4 regions of the Streptomyces sp. NPDC026672 genome follow, and region 3 is predicted to be linked to each of the others. Evidence: riboswitches for the same ligand, from Rfam matches in the RefSeq annotation. Region 3 holds a riboswitch; each other region holds the start of a gene.
The links. Region 3 has a riboswitch for cyclic di-AMP ahead of AB0F77_RS02145 (LysM peptidoglycan-binding domain-containing M23 family metallopeptidase). Riboswitches for the same ligand answer to the same signal wherever they lie in the genome.

Region 1: linked by a shared signal. The riboswitch ahead of AB0F77_RS36275 (M23 family metallopeptidase) and the one ahead of AB0F77_RS02145 (LysM peptidoglycan-binding domain-containing M23 family metallopeptidase) in region 3 are both predicted to bind cyclic di-AMP.
Region 2: linked by a shared signal. The riboswitch ahead of AB0F77_RS06295 (transglycosylase family protein) and the one ahead of AB0F77_RS02145 (LysM peptidoglycan-binding domain-containing M23 family metallopeptidase) in region 3 are both predicted to bind cyclic di-AMP.
Region 4: linked by a shared signal. The riboswitch ahead of AB0F77_RS09435 (NlpC/P60 family protein) and the one ahead of AB0F77_RS02145 (LysM peptidoglycan-binding domain-containing M23 family metallopeptidase) in region 3 are both predicted to bind cyclic di-AMP.

The regions. Positions count from the first base shown of each region.
Region 1 covers NZ_JBEZXS010000048.1:17,477-21,679, reverse strand. The annotation lists gene AB0F77_RS36290 (dihydrofolate reductase family protein) at 1-270, shown strand, start outside; tRNA gene AB0F77_RS36285 (tRNA-Met) at 404-477, shown strand; gene AB0F77_RS36280 (PP2C family protein-serine/threonine phosphatase) at 632-1,876, shown strand; cyclic di-AMP (ydaO/yuaA leader) riboswitch at 2,080-2,239, shown strand; gene AB0F77_RS36275 (M23 family metallopeptidase) at 2,247-3,284, shown strand; gene AB0F77_RS36270 (aldo/keto reductase) at 3,412-4,203, shown strand, end outside.
Region 2 covers NZ_JBEZXS010000004.1:272,265-276,467, forward strand. The annotation lists partial or broken gene AB0F77_RS06285 (cytochrome P450) at 182-691, shown strand; gene AB0F77_RS06290 (transglycosylase family protein) at 893-1,930, shown strand; cyclic di-AMP (ydaO/yuaA leader) riboswitch at 2,128-2,295, shown strand; gene AB0F77_RS06295 (transglycosylase family protein) at 2,300-3,016, shown strand; gene eno (phosphopyruvate hydratase) at 3,361-4,203, shown strand, end outside.
Region 3 covers NZ_JBEZXS010000002.1:98,574-102,776, forward strand. The annotation lists gene AB0F77_RS02140 (SGNH/GDSL hydrolase family protein) at 1-743, opposite strand, end outside; gene AB0F77_RS02145 (LysM peptidoglycan-binding domain-containing M23 family metallopeptidase) at 965-1,885, opposite strand; cyclic di-AMP (ydaO/yuaA leader) riboswitch at 1,890-2,049, opposite strand; gene AB0F77_RS02150 (tyrosine-protein phosphatase) at 2,496-3,293, shown strand; gene AB0F77_RS02155 (DUF6126 family protein) at 3,300-3,422, opposite strand; gene AB0F77_RS02160 (XRE family transcriptional regulator) at 3,419-4,042, opposite strand; gene AB0F77_RS02165 (aspartate aminotransferase family protein) at 4,114-4,203, opposite strand, start outside.
Region 4 covers NZ_JBEZXS010000006.1:219,615-223,817, forward strand. The annotation lists gene AB0F77_RS09425 (hypothetical protein) at 1-209, shown strand, start outside; gene AB0F77_RS09430 (hypothetical protein) at 225-1,208, opposite strand; gene AB0F77_RS09435 (NlpC/P60 family protein) at 1,396-2,601, opposite strand; cyclic di-AMP (ydaO/yuaA leader) riboswitch at 2,610-2,778, opposite strand; gene pcrA (DNA helicase PcrA) at 3,124-4,203, shown strand, end outside.

The DNA of each region.
Region 1 (4,203 bases), on a different contig from region 3:
AAGATCGACCCCGAGGACCCGCGGCTGCCCGGCGCGACCGTCTACAGCAGCCTCGAACCCTGCGCGCGCCGCGCCTCCCGGCCCGCGCCCTGCGCCCGGCTGATCCTGGACGCGGGCGTACGGCGCGTCGTCACCGCCTGGCGCGAGCCGGACACCTTCGTCACGGAGGCCGACGGCAACGGCCTCCTGAGGGCCGAGGGCACCGAGGTCGTCCTCCTCCCCGAGTACGAGGCCCGCGCCAAGCAGCCCAACGGGCACCTGCTGGGCTGACGGGAGCCCGCTCGCCGGAGCCGACGGGCGCCCGTCCGCCGGGCACGACGGGAGCCGTCCGACCGCTTGATCCACCCCCGAGATCAACCCGTGTGCTTCGGGCCCCGCGGATGGCGTACACTGGTTTCACCGACGCGGGGTGGAGCAGCTCGGTAGCTCGCTGGGCTCATAACCCAGAGGTCGCAGGTTCAAATCCTGTCCCCGCTACTGAAGGCCCGGGGCCGGAATCCAGACATGGGTTCCGGCCCCGGGTGTTTCCCGCCCCGTCCGCTCATCCGGTCGGCCCACAGCGTTCGCCGCCCACCCCCGCTGCGGGAAACCTGGACCCCACGCCCTACGTCGGACGAGCGGGAGACGAGCAGTGCGCTCTGGTGAGGTGGAGGAGGGGCCGTACGTCAGGGCGGGCGGCCGACTCCCCGGCGACCCCGCACCGGACCCGGGCCCCGGTACCGAGGGCCCCGTGCCCGAGGAGCGCCCCGGCCGCCGCGCCTCCTGCGTGCGCTCCCTCGTGCGGGCCCTGCCCGCGCTGCTGATCGTCGCCGGCGTCCTCTACGGCGTCCTCACCCCGCAGGCGTTCACCGCCGTCCCCTTCTTCACCGCCGCGCCCCTCGTCGCCGCCCCCCTGTCCTCGCTGCGCACCACCGTCCTGACCGGCCTCGCCGCCCTCGCCGGAACCGTCGTCGTGCACGCCCGCTTCGGCGCCCACGTCAGTGCCGGCGCCGTCACCGAGGTCGTCACCGTGGCCACCGTCGCCGTCCTGGCCGCCGGCATCAACCGCGTCGTCCGCCTCGGCGACCGGCGGCTCGCCTCCGCCCGTGAGATCGCCGAGGCCGCCCAGCGCGCGGTCCTGCCCGAACCCGCCGGACGCATCGGCGGGTTGGACATCGCGGCGCGCTACGAGGCCGCGCAGGAGGGCGCGTTCATCGGCGGCGACCTGTACGCGGTGCAGGACAGCCGCTACGGCGTCCGGGTCGTCGTCGGCGACGTGCGCGGCAAGGGCATGGGCGCCGTGGCGGTGGTCGCCGTGGTGATCGGGGCCTTCCGGGAGGCCGCCGAGCAGGAGCCGACGCTGGAGGCGGTGGCCCGGCGGCTGGAGCGGGCGCTGGCCCGCGAGGGCGCCCGGCGCCCGGGGCTCGACGCCTACGAGGGGTTCACCACCGCCGTCCTCGCCGAGATCCCGCACGGCCGGGGGAGCGCCCGGCTCCTCAACCGCGGCCATCCCCCGCCCCTGCTGCTGCACGCCGACGGAGGGCTGCGCACGCTCGCCGCGCGGGAGACCACGCTGCCGCTGGGCATGGCCGACCTGGGCGTGTGGCCCGACCGGGCCGAGGAGGTCCCCTTCCCCGGCGGCGCCACCCTGCTGCTGTACACCGACGGCCTGTCCGAGGCGCGGGACGCCCACGGCCGCTTCTACGACCCCGGACGGCGGCTCGTCGGGCGCACCTTCCCCGGCCCCGGCGCGCTGCTCGCCCACCTCGCCGACGAGGTGCGCGGGCACTCCGGGGGCGGCATGTCGGACGACATGGCGCTGCTCGCCGTACGCCGTCCCCAACCGATGTCACGGCCGATGTCACGGCCGGTGACCGGACGGAAGCCCTCCGCATAACAACTGACGTACCGTCAGGTTCGGTCCTATTCCCGGATGGGTAAAGACTTGCGGCCAACTCGCCCGATTTTCACCGGTCATGGGCCTAAAGTCCGCCACCGAATTCGTTAATGATCAAGAGGAACGGCTTGGAATCCGGTGGCCGAGTCTATTAACGTTCGATAACGCAGCGCGGTCGTCCCAGCCGTCACAAGAGGCGGCTCCGTGCGCACGCGCCGAATCCCGCAAGGGAACCGGGGAACCACCACCTTGGGGTGAATCACGCGGACACCACCGTGGAGACACGGCTGGTTTACGCGCGTAGGAGACCTTCCCGCTCCGAACCCGTCAGCTAACCCGGTAGGCGACGGAAGGAAAGGAGTACGCCCGCGTGGCGTCCAACCGGCCTGCCCCCGTAGCCCCGTTCGTGCCGAGCCAGCGCGATTCCGAGCCCTTCGCCTACGGGGCCCCGCGCGCCGACGAGGGCACCTGGGAGGAGTGGAACCCCACCGAGGAGTCCCTCCCGCCCGTACGCGGCCGGCACCGCGTCGCCAAGCAGCGCGGCGGCGGGCTCGCCCGCAGCTCCACGGTCCTCGGCGTCGGTGTCATCGCCGCCGTCGGCGCGGGTGGCATGGCCAGCGCCAACACCGGCAAGGCACCGGTGTCCATCTCCATGCCCGACCTCCCCTCCGTCGAGCACCTGCTCGGCGAGTCCCACGCCGAGTCGCCCAAGGGCTCCGCGACCGCGCTCAGCAGCGTCGGCGTGACCCAGGCCGACAGCGCCACGGGCACCGCCGACGCCGGTGAGGCACTGCGCAACCGGATCATGGCCCAGGCCGAGCGGCAGCAGGGTCAGGTCGACGCCAAGGCCGCCGCCGCTGCCGTGGCCGCCGCCGACAAGCAGGTCGCGGACGCGGCCGCCAAGGCGGAGCAGGCCGCGGCCGCGAAGGCCGCCGACGCCAAGGCCGACGCGGAGGCCGCCGCCAAGAAGAAGGCCGAGGAGGAGCGCCTCGCCGCGCTGGCCAAGCAGTACACGCTGCCGACCTCCTCGTACACGATCACCAGCACCTTCGGCCAGGCCGGCTCCATGTGGTCCTCCGGCTACCACACCGGCCTCGACTTCGCCGCCCCCACGGGCACGCTGATCAAGGCCATCCACAGCGGCACGATCACCGAGGCGGGCTGGGCCGGCTCCTACGGCTACCGCACGATCCTGACCCTCGACGACGGCACCGAGCTGTGGTTCTGCCACCAGTCCTCGATCAACGTCTCCGTCGGGCAGAAGGTCGCCACGGGTGAGGTCATCGGCCGCGTCGGCGCCACCGGCAACGTGACGGGACCGCACCTCCACCTGGAGGTCCACCCCGGCGGCGACGCCACCGGCATCGACCCGATGTCCTGGCTGCGCGGCAAGGGCCTCACCCCCTGAGCCACCCCACCGGTCCCCGGCGGTCCTGACGGCGTCCCCCCGACGTCAGGGCTGCCGGTCAGCTGTTTACGCGATCTTTGCGGCGCCCTCGGAATCCGTCTCTCCGCCACGGGCGTTGAACCGGGGTATGACTTCCCTTCGCAAGCTCGGCCCCTCCGACCTGGAGGTCTTCCCGCTCGCCCTCGGCGGCAACGTCTTCGGCTGGACCGCCGACGAGGAGACCTCCTTCGCCGTCCTCGACGCCTACGCGGCCGCAGGCGGCAACTTCGTGGACACCGCCGACTCCTACTCGGCGTTCGCCCCCGGCAACAAGGGCGGCGAGTCCGAGACGATCATCGGCAGGTGGGTCAAGGCGCGCGGCAACCGCTCCGACGTCGTGATCGCGACCAAGGTCGGTCAGCACCCCGACTTCCAGGGGCTGTCCGCGGCCAACATCAAGGCCGCCGCGGACGCCTCGCTGCGGCGCCTCGGCACCGACCACATCGACCTCTACTACACGCACTTCGACCGGCCCGAGGTGCCGGTGGAGGAGATCATCGGCGCGCTCGACGAGCTCGTGCGGGCGGGCAAGGTGCGGTACATCGCGGCGTCCAACATCTCGGCCGAGCGGCTCCAGGAGTCCCTGGACTTCTCCGACCGCGAGGGCCTGGCCCGGTACGTCGCGCTCCAGCCGCACTACAACCTGGTCTCCCGCGACACCTACGAGGGTCCGCTCCTCGACCTCGCCTCCCGGGCGGGGCTCGCGGCGGTGCCGTACTTCGCGCTGGCCGCAGGGTTCCTCACGGGCAAGTACCGGCCCGGTACGACGGTCGACAGCCCGCGTGCGGGCGGCGCCGCCAAGCACCTGGAGACGGAGCGCGGCCGCCGGGTCCTCACGGCGCTGGACGAGATCGCGGCGGCCCACGACACCGCCGTGCCC
Region 2 (4,203 bases), on a different contig from region 3:
ATACCGCCGGCCGACCCTTCCTCAGCTCACGGTCACCGGCCAGCTTCGTGCCGGCCTGCTGGCGGAGGTGCGGAGCGAGGCGCCCAGGGACAAGGGGGAGAGCGCGATCATCGACCCCAACGCGGTCAAGGCGGACGGGCCCGGCTACTCCATTCTTTCTGCTACCGGTCAGATCGGCGTCGAGACGACGGTCAACCTCATCGGCAACGGCACGTACGCGCTGCTCACCCACCCCGAGCAGCGCCGCCGCCTGCAGAGTTCCCTCGCGGCGGGCGAACGCGGCCTGCTGGAGACCGGCGTCGAGGAACTCCTGCGCTACGACGGCCCGGTGGAGCTGGCGACCTGGCGCTTCGCCACCGAGCCGCTGCGCGTCGGCGGACAGGACATCGCGGCCGGCGACCCCGTGCTCGTCGTCCTCGCGGCGGCCGACCGGGACCCCGAGCGGTTCGCCGACCCGGACGTCCTCGACCTCGGCCGACGTGACAATCAGCACCTCGGATACGGGCATGGCATCCACTACTGCCTCGGCGCACCCTTCGCCAGGCTCGAAGGTCAGACCGCGCTCGCCACCCTCCTCACCCGCCTCCCCGACCTCCGACTCGCGGTGGAACCAACCGATTTGCGGTGGCGTGGTGGGCTCATCATGCGCGGACTGCGCACTTTGCCCGTGGAGTTCACACCCGTACCGTAATCAACCCCCGTGCCCCGAACCGTTCCTCGGCCGGAGGCATGTGCGCGGGGCAAGGTGACGCACGCTCAACTCCGTGATCTTCACGTGATCTGCGCGGCATGAACTTGTGACAGTGATCGTCAGTCGATACGTTCACTCGTCAGCGTGGCACTCCCGCACCACCGCCGCGCCGGTCAACGCTGTCGCACGAAAGGCAACCGCATGCTCTCCGGGAACGGTCGTCACCGTCGCCCCCGTCAGGCTCCGGCTCTCCTCGTCGCGGCCGGAGTGACCGGCTCCGCCATCGCCATCCCCCTCCTCGGTGCCGGCGGCGCGAGCGCGGCGGACGGCACCACCTGGGACAAGGTCGCCGAGTGCGAGAGCGGCGGCTCCTGGAGCGCCAACACCGGCAACGGGTACTTCGGCGGTCTCCAGCTGACCCAGGACTTCTGGGAGAAGTACGGCGGCATGGAGTACGCCTCCAGCCCCGACCAGGCCAGCCGTTCGCAGCAGATATCCGTCGCCGAGAACATCCTCGCCCACCGGGGCACCGCCCCCTGGGCCACGTGCGCGCTGCTGTCCGGGCTGAGCGCCAAGTCGGGCTCGGTCGACGTCGACACCGGCGTCTCGGACGACGATGCGTCCGACCCCGAGGACTCCTCCACCCCCTCGGGGCTGTCCGATTCATCGAATTCCAGTGACTCGTCCGGTTTGCCGGACTCGTCGCCGTCGGACGGTTCTTCGCACGGTTCCTCCCGTGACTCGTCCCCCTCCTCGCCGTCCGGGTCCGCGTCGCACGACGGCCGGGACGACAAGGGCGACGAGGACGGCAAGGGCGGAAGCACGGGTGACGACCACCGCTCCTCCCGGTCGTCCGGGGCGGACACCTCGCGGATCCCCGCTCCGGCCGCCTCGACCGAGGCGGACGAATCGCCCGTCGTGCTCCCCGGGGCCGACTCCGCCGACAAGTCGGCGCAGAGCGGCGGCTCCTGGAGCCTCGTCGACACCGGCGCGCTCGGCGGCGGCAGACACCGTGGCGGCAGCGCGGAGGAGACCCAGGAGAACGGGACGAAGAGCCAGACGGTCGAGTCGTCGGGCCGTCACGCCTACACGGTCCGCGACGGCGACACCCTCTGCTCCATCGCCGACTCCCTTGACCTGGACGGCGGGTGGCGCAAGCTGTACGCCGACAACCGGGCGGCCGTCGGTGTCGACCCGAACCACATCGCCCCCGGTCAGACCCTGGAACTCAACGCCTGAAAAGGTGTGAACCAGGCGGAGTTGACGTCCTGATTCGCCATTGAATGTCCGCTTTGGTGAAAGTGTGGGATGAGTCTCAGAAGCCCTGATCGTCTTTGATATTCCGCGGATCGCGTGTCTACGGTCATGTCCGCTCGTCACCACGAGCCCCGGCTGCCGCAACGCCGAGTCCTGCCAGCGGCCGTACGGGAACAGTCGTCGCGTCAGCGCCGCAGGCAGGAGCGGGGGACCCAAGGTAGGCGCCGCGCCGGTCGTTGGACCGGGGTGGCTCGGGGTGAAGCCGTGCCTCTTCACGGGGGCACGGCCGGGCAACTCAACCGGCCCGAACCCGACAGCTCACCTCGCAGGCGTCGGTGAGGGGATCGATCCATGCTGTTCTCCGGCAAGGGCAAGCACCGCCGTCCGTCCAAGGCCACTCGTGCCATCGCGTTCGCCGGTGTCACCGGCGCCGTCGTCGCCGTCCCGCTCATGGCGGCCGGCAACGCCTCCGCCGCCACCGCGTCCCAGTGGGACGCCGTCGCCCGGTGCGAGTCCGGCGGCAACTGGTCCATCAACACCGGCAACGGCTACTACGGCGGTCTCCAGTTCTCCGCCTCCACCTGGGCCGCGTACGGCGGCACGCAGTACGCCTCGACCGCCGACAAGGCCACCAAGTCGCAGCAGATAGAGATCGCCGAGAAGGTCCTCGCGGCGCAGGGCAAGGGCGCCTGGCCGGTGTGCGGCACGGGTCTGACCAGCACGCCGTACAGCGGTGGCGGCACGTCGAGCAGCGCCCCGTCCTCCTCCTCCGGCTCCTCCGGCTCCACCGGCTCGTCGAAGTCCACGACCGCGAACCGGTCCACCGAGAAGCCGGCCGCGTCGCGCTCCAGCGAGCGTCCGGCGCCGAGCAGGACCGTGACGACGCCGACCGGCAAGAAGGTCGAGAAGGGCGACGGGGAGTACAAGGTCGTCAAGGGCGACACCCTCAGCTCCATCGCCCAGAAGCACAAGGTCGCGGGCGGCTGGAAGAAGCTGTTCGACCTCAACAAGGACATCGTCCGGGACGCCGACCTCATCTACCCGGGTCAGCAGCTCCACCTGAAGTAACCCACCCCCGGCCCGGGCGCCCCCACGCCCCCCACGAGGGCCACTTCCCCCCCACACAAGGGCCGCCTCCCCCACGAGGCCCCCGGTCTCCCCGCCCCGGTGCGTGTTCCCCCGTACGCACCGGGGCGGGGTTTCGTCCGTCCGGGGTCGGGGGCAGGGTGTCCACCGTTCCCGTCGGCTCCATCCGATTTCCACCCAGGATTTGTTCCGAGGTGGAACAATACGGTCCGTTCGTGTGTGTCCACGGGACGGTCGGTCGGCTGGCCGATGGCCCCGGGGCGGTTAGGCTCTAGTCGCAAGGCCCACACAGCCCCGCACTTCCAGCGTCACATCCCAAGAAGGAGATGCTCGTGCCGTCCATCGACGTCGTCGTAGCCCGGGAAATCCTGGACTCCCGAGGCAACCCCACGGTCGAGGTCGAGGTCGGCCTCGACGACGGCAGCACGGGTCGTGCCGCCGTTCCCTCCGGCGCCTCCACCGGCGCCTTCGAGGCCATCGAGCTCCGCGACGGTGACCCCAACCGCTACCAGGGCAAGGGCGTCGAGAAGGCCGTCCTCGCCGTCATCGAGCAGATCGGCCCCGAGCTGGTCGGCTACGACGCCACCGAGCAGCGCCTGATCGACCAGGCCATGTTCGACCTGGACGCCACCGACAACAAGGGCTCCCTCGGCGCCAACGCCATCCTCGGCGTCTCCCTCGCCGTGGCGCATGCCGCCTCCGAGGCCAGCGACCTCCCCCTCTTCCGCTACCTGGGCGGCCCGAACGCGCACCTGCTCCCGGTGCCGATGATGAACATCCTGAACGGCGGCTCGCACGCCGACTCCAACGTGGACATCCAGGAGTTCATGATCGCCCCGATCGGCGCGGAGTCCTTCTCCGAGGCCCTGCGCTGGGGCGCCGAGGTCTACCACACCCTCAAGAAGGTCCTGAAGAGCAAGGGCCTGGCCACCGGCCTCGGCGACGAGGGCGGCTTCGCCCCGAACCTGGAGTCCAACCGCGCCGCCCTCGACCTCATCCTGGAGGCGATCAAGGAGGCCGGTTACGTCCCCGGCGAGCAGATCGCCCTCGCGCTCGACGTCGCCGCCTCCGAGTTCTACAAGGACGGCAAGTACCTCTTCGAGGGCAAGGAGCGCTCCGCCGCCGAGATGACGGAGTACTACGAGGAGCTCGTGGCGGCCTACCCGCTC
Region 3 (4,203 bases):
AGCGCGCCCTTCGCGGTCGCGTGGTCGCCGGAGGACTCGCCGCGCAGGCGGCGGCCGATCCAGGGGACCAGGTACTGGCGGGCCCAGTGGACGTCGTCGCGGCGGACCTCCAGGGTGCCGCGCGGCGGCAGCGGCGGCCACGGCTGGTCGGGGTCGGCCGGCACGTCCACGCCGAGCACCTGGCCGGCGCGCAGCGCCACCCGTGTGTGGCCCTCGGGCGAGAGGTGGAGCCGGTCGTCGTCCCAGGCCCGCCGGTCCTGGACGGTCTTGAGGGACCACAGGTCGAGCACGGGGCAGCCGTAGCGGTCGGCGACGGCGCGGACGTGCCCGTTGTACGTGGCGATCTTGCCGCGCAGGTGCTTGAGGACGGGGACGCCGCGGGTGTCGAAGCCGGTCGTCACCAGGACCGTGCCGGCGACGGCCGTCAGCCGTGCCACGGCCCGCTCGAACCGCTCGGCGACCTCGTCGGGGTCGGTGCCGGGGCGGATGATGTCGTTGCCGCCCGCGCAGAAGGACACCAGGTCCGGGGCGAGTTCGACGACCTGCGGAACCTGGTCCGCCACGATCTGGTCGAGCAGTTTCCCGCGCACGGCCAGGTTGGTGTACCGGAAGTCGTCCTCGAGCCGCCGGTCCGCGAGCAGGACCGCGAACCGGTCCGCCCAGCCGACCGTCGCCCCGTCGGGACCGGGGTCGCCGACGCCCTCGGTGAAGCTGTCCCCCACCGCCACGTACGACCCGATCACTGATGTGTTGTCACTCTTCGAATCGTCTGCCACATCGGTCCATGATTCACCTTCGGATGTGACCTACGCGATCGTAGGAAAGGGTTGACGAACGGTGAGATAAGACACTGCTAAAGACTTTGTCAACGGAGGAATAGCGCGCCGGCCGGGCCTGTTGACGCGCCGAAGGCCGGATCCCGGGATCGGGGTCCGACCTTCGGCGGCTTCGCGGGGGGCGTCCGTCAGACGGTGACACCGTGCGCGCGCAGGTAGGCGAGCGGGTCGATGTCCGAGCCGTAGTTCGGCGTGGTGCGGATCTCGAAGTGCAGGTGCGGTCCGGTCACGTTGCCGGTCGCGCCGGAGAGGCCGACCTGCTGCCCGGCGGTCACGGCCTGGCCGGCCGAGACGGAGAGCTGGGACAGGTGGGCGTACTGGGCGTAGTGGCCGTCGGCGAGCCTGATGACGACCTGGTTGCCGTAGGCGCCGCCCCAGCCCGCGGAGACCACGGTGCCCGTGCCGACGGCCTTGAGCGAGGTGCCGGTCGGGACGACGAAGTCGACGCCGGTGTGGTAACCGCTGGACCACATGCTGCCCGCCACGTGGTAGCCGGTGCCGATGCGGGCGCCGGACACGGGGAGGGTGAAGCCGGAGGCGGTGGTGTTCTGCGCGGCCGGCTGCGGCGCGGCGCTCTCCGCTGCGGGCTCGGCCTGCCGCGCGGCGGGCGCGGGCCGGGACGGGACGGCCGGCTTCGCCGAGGACGGCGCGGGCCGGGAGGGCGCGGCGGTGGTCGTCACGGCCTTCTTGCCCAGGGTGAGTTCGAGGCCGGGGTGGATCAGCGACGGGTCGTCGCCGACGACCGCGCGGTTGTCGGCGTAGAGCCGCTGCCAGCCGCCGGTGACGTGCTGCCGCTCGGCGATCTTGGAGAGCCAGTCGCCGGGCCGCACGGTGTAGGTGCGCACCCCGGACTCGGCCGTCGCGGCCTTCTGCTGGACCACGGGGGCGGACTGGACGGTCTTCTCGGGAACGGACTGCGCCGGGGCGGCGTGGGCGCCCGTGGCCCCCAGCAGGGGCAGGGCCAGTGCGGCGCCACCGGTTCCGGCGACGGCGAACGAGCGGGTCAGGCGCAGGGACCTGGGACGGCGGTGCTTACCCTTCGCGGGCATGGCGAATTCCTCTCCGGCGCCTGCGAGGTGAGCTGTCGGGTTCGGGCTGGAGCTGCCCGGCCGCGTGGGGCACGCGACTTCACCCCTAGCCGTTCCGGAGACCGGAACAGGCAGTCTTACCTGGTGGGTCCCCCGCTCCTGCCGGGCACGGGTGAGTGTGTGGGGACACCGGGCGGTGGCAGGATTCGGCGGTCCGCCCGGATCGGGCTGAACGTAAGCGAGGGGAACGCGGGCGGACAAGCGGAAGATTCCCCCCGTCCGCGTTTCGCTTGATCCGTTACGGGAATTACCGGTCACCCTCCGTGAATTCACCGAATGCCGACCGCGTCGATTCCCAGGAAAGGAAGAAGAATTACGTGAACATGACGCGCAACGCACGGTCACGGTTATGACGCTCCTCACCCCCCGTCACGCCAGCCGCCTTTATTCCGGGACGAGTTGGAATGAAGCCGCCATTTGGGACAGACAGCCCAGATACTCCCAAGGGCGGGAAAAAGTCACCCGCAGGACCCCCTGTGGACAACTCGGTGCCCGGGGAAACCGATGTCGTATCGTCAGCAGCGTGCCCGCAGGCGAGCCGCGCCGACGGGCCCGACCGGGAGGAGCCCCCGTGACGCAGCAGGTCCCGTCGACCGAGCCCGAGATGGCCGGTGTGCGCAACTTCCGCGACGTGGGCGGCCTGCCGACCGCCGACGGCCGGCGCGTACGGCACGGAGTGCTGTTCCGCAGTGGTCACCTGGCGCACGCCACCGAGGCGGACGCCGCGTTCCTCTCCTCCCTGGGCCTGCACACCGTCTTCGACTTCCGCAACGCGGCGGACCAGAAGCTGGAGGGCCCGGACGTCGACCTGCCGGGCGTGCGCAACGTGAACCTGCCGCTGACGGACCCGGCGGACGGCGCCGAGTTCTGGAAGATGGTCCGCGACGGCGACCTCGACCAGCTGCGCGCGCTCCTGTCGGACGGCAGGGCCGCCGGCCGGATGGTCGAGTCGTACCGCACGATCGTCACGGAGCGCACGGCGGAGCACTCCCGGGTGCTGCACGCGCTGGCCGAGGACAGCGTCCCGGCGCTGATGCACTGCGCGGCGGGCAAGGACCGCGCGGGGCTGTCGATCGCGGTGACGCTCCTCGCCGTCGGGGTGGAGCGGGAGGCGATCCTCGCCGACTACCTGAAGTCCAACGCCGCGCACCGGCGCTACAAGGTGCACCGCAGCGCGACCTCGGCGGACGCGTACTCCCCCGAGGTCATGGATCTGCTCAGCCCCCTCTTCGACGCCCGCGCCGAGTATCTGACGGCGGCGCTGGACACGGTGGAGGAGACCTGGGGCGGCGTCGACGCCTATCTGGAGCGGGGCCTCGGTCTCAGCCCCGCGACCCGGGAGCGGCTGCGCGCCCGGCTGCTGGACTGACCCGGCTCACCCCTTGCCGCCGATCGCGAACAGCAGATAGAGGAAGGCGGCGAAGAGGTGACCGACGGCGATGTAGATGATCAGACGGATCCACAGGGACCGGGGGAACTTCTCCTCCAGGTTGCTCATGGCAGCTCTCCAGTGATGGGGCCCAGGCACAAGGTGGCCGTGGGACTCTGCAGCAGGGTGTGGACGAACAGGAGCTCGACCCCGTCGTGGTCCTCGGCGGCGAGGCGGTGCGGGGTCAGCGAATCGAAGTGCGCGCTGTCCCCGGGCGCGAGCAGGTGCACGGTGTCCCCGAGGCGCAGCCGCAGCCGCCCCCGCAGCACGTACAGCCACTCCTCGCCGGGGTGGACCCGCACGATGTCGCCCTGCGCGCCGTACGGCACCCGCACGCGCAGGGACTGCATCCCCCGGCCGGGCGCCCCCGCCTGCCAGTACGTCCAGCCGCCCGCCCGGGTCGGTTCCATGTCCGCGAAGCGCACGATGGCGTCCCGGTCGGCGACCGTCTCGCCCAGCAGCTCGGAGACCGTCGTACCGTAGATACGGGCCAGCGCGAGCAGCATCGGCAGCGAGGGCTGGCGCTGTCCGGTCTCCAGCCGGGAGAGGTGGGCGGGCGACAGACCGGCGGTCCCGGCCGCCGCCTCCAGGGTGAGGCCGGCGCGGCGGCGCAGCGATCGCAGCTGCGGCGCCACCACGGGCAGGTCGTCGCCGTGGCCGGGGAGGGGCCCGGCGGGGGAGGAGCTCATGCCTCCATTCAGCCGCATCTTTGCCCCTGGGGCAATTTTCTTGCCTCAGAGGCAAAGGGTGCGGCTCCCGGTCACCGGTTGGCGACCGCCTGCTTGATCAGGGTCCTGCCGAAGTCCCACATCAGCCCGCCGCCGCTGTGCGCGTCGTCCATCACGGCGGT
Region 4 (4,203 bases), on a different contig from region 3:
TGGTGACCGGTGTCGTCCTGGTCGGTCTGAACCAGGCCGACGACCACCACGTCAACACCGTCAAGATCGGCGTGAAGCTCGCCGTGCTGATCGTGATCCTCGGGCTCGTCTATGTGAAGCGGGACGACGAGACGGTCGACAAGCGGCTGTTCGGGCTGGTCGGCCTGCTGACGGTGGTGAACGTCTTCATCGCGGTGCTGTGGACGTGAGGTGCGGCGGCGCTCTCAGCGGGCGGAGCCGATCGCGGCGCGGGCCGTCAGCAGCGCGCCCGCGGCGACCGCGACCCACACCGCCACGGCGATCCACACGAGTGCCTGCCCCGGGCCCCTGAGCCAGGGGACGCCGACGGCGGCGGCGACCGACAGCGTGGCCGCCGCCGTCATACCCATCGGGAAGGCGGTCGCCCAGCGGCGCACGTCCCAGTTGCGCACGTCACGACGCGCGCGGGGCCGCAGCAGTTCGCCGGCCAGCAGGACGACGTAGCAGGTCAGGTCGAGGACGAGCAGGACGACGGTCACCTTGCGCAGGACGTCCTGGTCGTCCTCGTTCCACAGGTACAGCCGCGGGGTGTCCGCCGTGAGCAGCGCCGCTCCGGTCAGCGCGGAGACGGACGGCGCGCCGCCCGCGATCCACTGGTCGCCGGCGCCCTCCGTCAGCTGCCGCGGGTCGAAGCGGGTGAGGGCGAGGCCGTAGAGGACGAGGCCCAGCCAGAACAGCACCAGCGCGGCGTGCGCGAGCCAGGCCGTGGCCACGGCCCCGCCGATCGTGGCGGCCAGCGCGGCGAGCGCCTGGGTGGCGACACAGGCGAGGAACACCCCGCCGTGCATACGGCGGCCCCAGCGCGGTACGGCGAGCAGCAGCAGGACGGGCCAGAGCACGGCCGCGAGCGCCAGCAGGGCCTCGGCCACACCCTGGGCGCCGAAGTGCGAGAACCGGATGCCGAGGACGGCGGTGGCGGCCACGGCGGTGAGCGCGTCCGGTGTCCGTGCCTCGGCCGTCCAGCGCGTCCGCTCCCGCAGCAGCCCGGTCACGAAGGTCACGGCGAGCGCGAGCCAGGCGACGCAGGCCAGCACCAGGAAGACCCGGGACAGGAACGCGTGCCCGGCCAGCTCCAGCCCCACGGACAGGATCCCGGTGGCCATCACGGCGGCCCCCGCGGCGGGCGGGCGCCGCGTCCACCAGACACGAAGAGGGGAGAAACCGGACATGTCCCGATGCTAAGGATCACCACCCGGCTCCGCTCCCGCCCACACGCGGGCACCCGTCGAAAACCCGCCGATGCGGGACGCGTCCCGTGGGCGCGCGGCGTCCGGTACGCACGGGGAGGCCGCCCGAATCGACGCGCGGGTCCGGGCGGGATCCGTTTCTCCGGCGGCCCCGCCCGGGTTCCTCCGGTCAGGCCGGGCGGACCACGCTGTGGATGATGGAGGCGCCGCCGTAGTAGACCGACTCCTCGCGGACGTAGGCGCCCGGTTTGGGGGCGTGGATCATCATGCCGTCGCCGATGTAGAGGCCGACGTGGCTGATGTCGTCGTAGAAGAAGATCAGGTCACCCGGCTGCGCGTCGGCGAGGGAGACCGTGGTGCCCGCGTTCACCTGGTCCCACGTGGTGCGCGGAAGGGTGACGCCGGCGGCCCGCCACGCGGCCTGGGTGAGGCCGGAGCAGTCGTACGAGTCCGGCCCGGTGGCGCCCCACACGTACGGCTTGCCGATCTGCGCGCGGGCGAACGCGAGCGCCTGGTCGGCCTTGGAGGCGTACGAGGAACCCGACCCCGACGATCCCGAGGTGTCCGACGACCCCGACGTGTCCGACGTGGAGGTGTCCGTCGAGCCGGAGGTCCCCGTCGACGCGGACGCCTCGCCGCTCTCCTGGGCCGCCTTCTCCGCCGCCTGCTTCTCGGCCAGCTCCGCGGCCTGCCGCGCGGCCTCCTCCTGCTTCTGCTTCTCGATCGCCGCGAGCCGCGCCTTCTGCTCGGCCGTCAGGTCGGACAGCAGTTCACGCGCGCCGGCCAGCTTCTTCTGGACCATCGCCTTGGCGGTCCGCAGCTCGCTCTGCGACTTGTCGAGCGTCTCCAGGCTCTTGGTGGCCTCCTGCCGCTTCTTCATGGTCGCGGACTGCTGGGTGACGTAGTCGTCGACCGCCTGCTTCTGCCGGGAGGTCATCCGGTTCATCAGCTGGGACTGGTCGAAGTAGTCCTGGGGGCTGTCGGCCAGCAGGAACGTGGCCGTGTCGGGCGCGGCGGCCCCGGTCCGGTACTGGGCTGCGGCGAACGTCCCCAGCTCCTCGCGGGCCTTGTTGAGCTCGTCCGTACGACGGGCCACGTCGTCCAGGAGCGTGTCGACCTGCTTGCGCTGCTTGCCGGTCTGCTCCTTGGCCGCGTTGTACTTCTCGGTCGCGGACTCGGCCTGGCGGTAGAGGTCGTCGACCTTCTTCTGGACCTCCTCGACGCTCGGCCTGCCGTCGGTCGAGGGTGTCGAGGGTGCGGCGTTGGCGGTCTGGGAGAGCAGGGCCACGGAGGTGAGGGCGGCGGTGGCGAGGACGGGCGTCCCCATGCCCGCGATGCGCGGACCGGCGGGGCGGGACTTGCGGTGCGACGCCAAAGGAGGCGACTCCTTCCATGTTCCGCCTACCGAGTTAGCTGTCGGGTTCGGGCGGGTGGTTCGGAAGGGTTGCCCTACGGCCCGGTCCCCGAAGGGAGTTGGGCCGATTCACCCCAAGGTCGGTGGGTCCCCGGCTCCGGCCGCCCCACAGGCGTCCGGACTCGACGGAGGCCGCGCGGCCCGGCGTCGTTCGCCGGTGGAGGTCGTACGGCCCGCCCGGAACGGTAGCCAACTCGTGTGGCGCCTGTGAAGGTTGATGGGTGATATGCCCGATACATTTTCGTGACCTTTGGTCAAGGTGGGGCGGGACGTGATCGATGTGCTGCGATCGAGGGTGATTTGTTCGTTTCTGATCTCCCGTCCACGGCTCCCACCTCGTGGTATGCGACCCGTCGCGCACCGTGACCGGGCGACCCGGGGGTGGTCGTGGGCGGTGGGACGGGCGTCGTGCGGACGCGGAATCCGGGGATGTTCCCGGGGTGGCGGCGGGTTGTCAGTGGGGCGCCCTAGACTCGGAGAGCGATGAGCAGCCTCTTTGACGAAAGCTTCCTGGCGAACCTCCAGGCCCCCCACGGGTCCGAGGAGGAACCTCCGCCCCCGCCCGAGGACGATCACGCTCCGGAGCCGCTTCCGGACGATCTGTTCGGCGGGAAGTTCGACGCGCCCCCGGACCGCGACGCGTACTACCGCGGCGGCGCCCCCCGTCCGGCGCTCGACGCGGCGGCCCTGCTGGAGGGGCTGAACGAGAACCAGCGCGCGGCCGTCGTCCACGCCGGCAGCCCCCTGCTCATCGTCGCCGGCGCCGGCTCCGGCAAGACCCGGGTGCTCACCCACCGCATCGCGCACCTCCTCGGCGAGCGGAACGTGCATCCCGGCCAGATCCTCGCGATCACCTTCACCAACAAGGCCGCGGGCGAGATGAAGGAGCGCGTCGAGCAGCTCGTGGGCCCGCGCGCGAACGCGATGTGGGTGATGACCTTCCACAGCGCGTGCGTGCGCATCCTGCGCCGCGAGAGCAAGAAGCTCGGCTTCACGTCGTCGTTCTCGATCTACGACGCGGCCGACTCCAAGCGGCTCATGGCGCTCGTCTGCCGTGACCTCGACCTCGACCCCAAGCGCTACCCGCCGAAGTCGTTCAGCGCCAAGATCAGCAACCTCAAGAACGAGCTGATCGACGAGGAGGACTTCGCGGGGCAGGCCACCGACGGCTTTGAGAAGACCCTCGCCCAGGCGTACGCCCTGTACCAGTCCCGGCTGCGCGAGGCGAACGCCCTCGACTTCGACGACCTGATCATGACGACGGTCAACCTGCTGCGCGCCTTCCCGGACGTCGCCGAGCACTACCGCCGCCGCTTCCGGCACGTCCTCGTCGACGAGTACCAGGACACCAACCACGCGCAGTACGCCCTCGTGCGCGAACTCGTCGGCACCCGCGAGCACGACGAGGACACACCGCCGAGCGAGCACGACCTCCCGCCGGCCGAACTGTGCGTCGTGGGCGACGCCGACCAGTCGATCTACGCCTTCCGCGGCGCGACGATCCGCAACATCCTGCAGTTCGAGGAGGACTACCCGGACGCCACGACGATCCTCCTGGAGCAG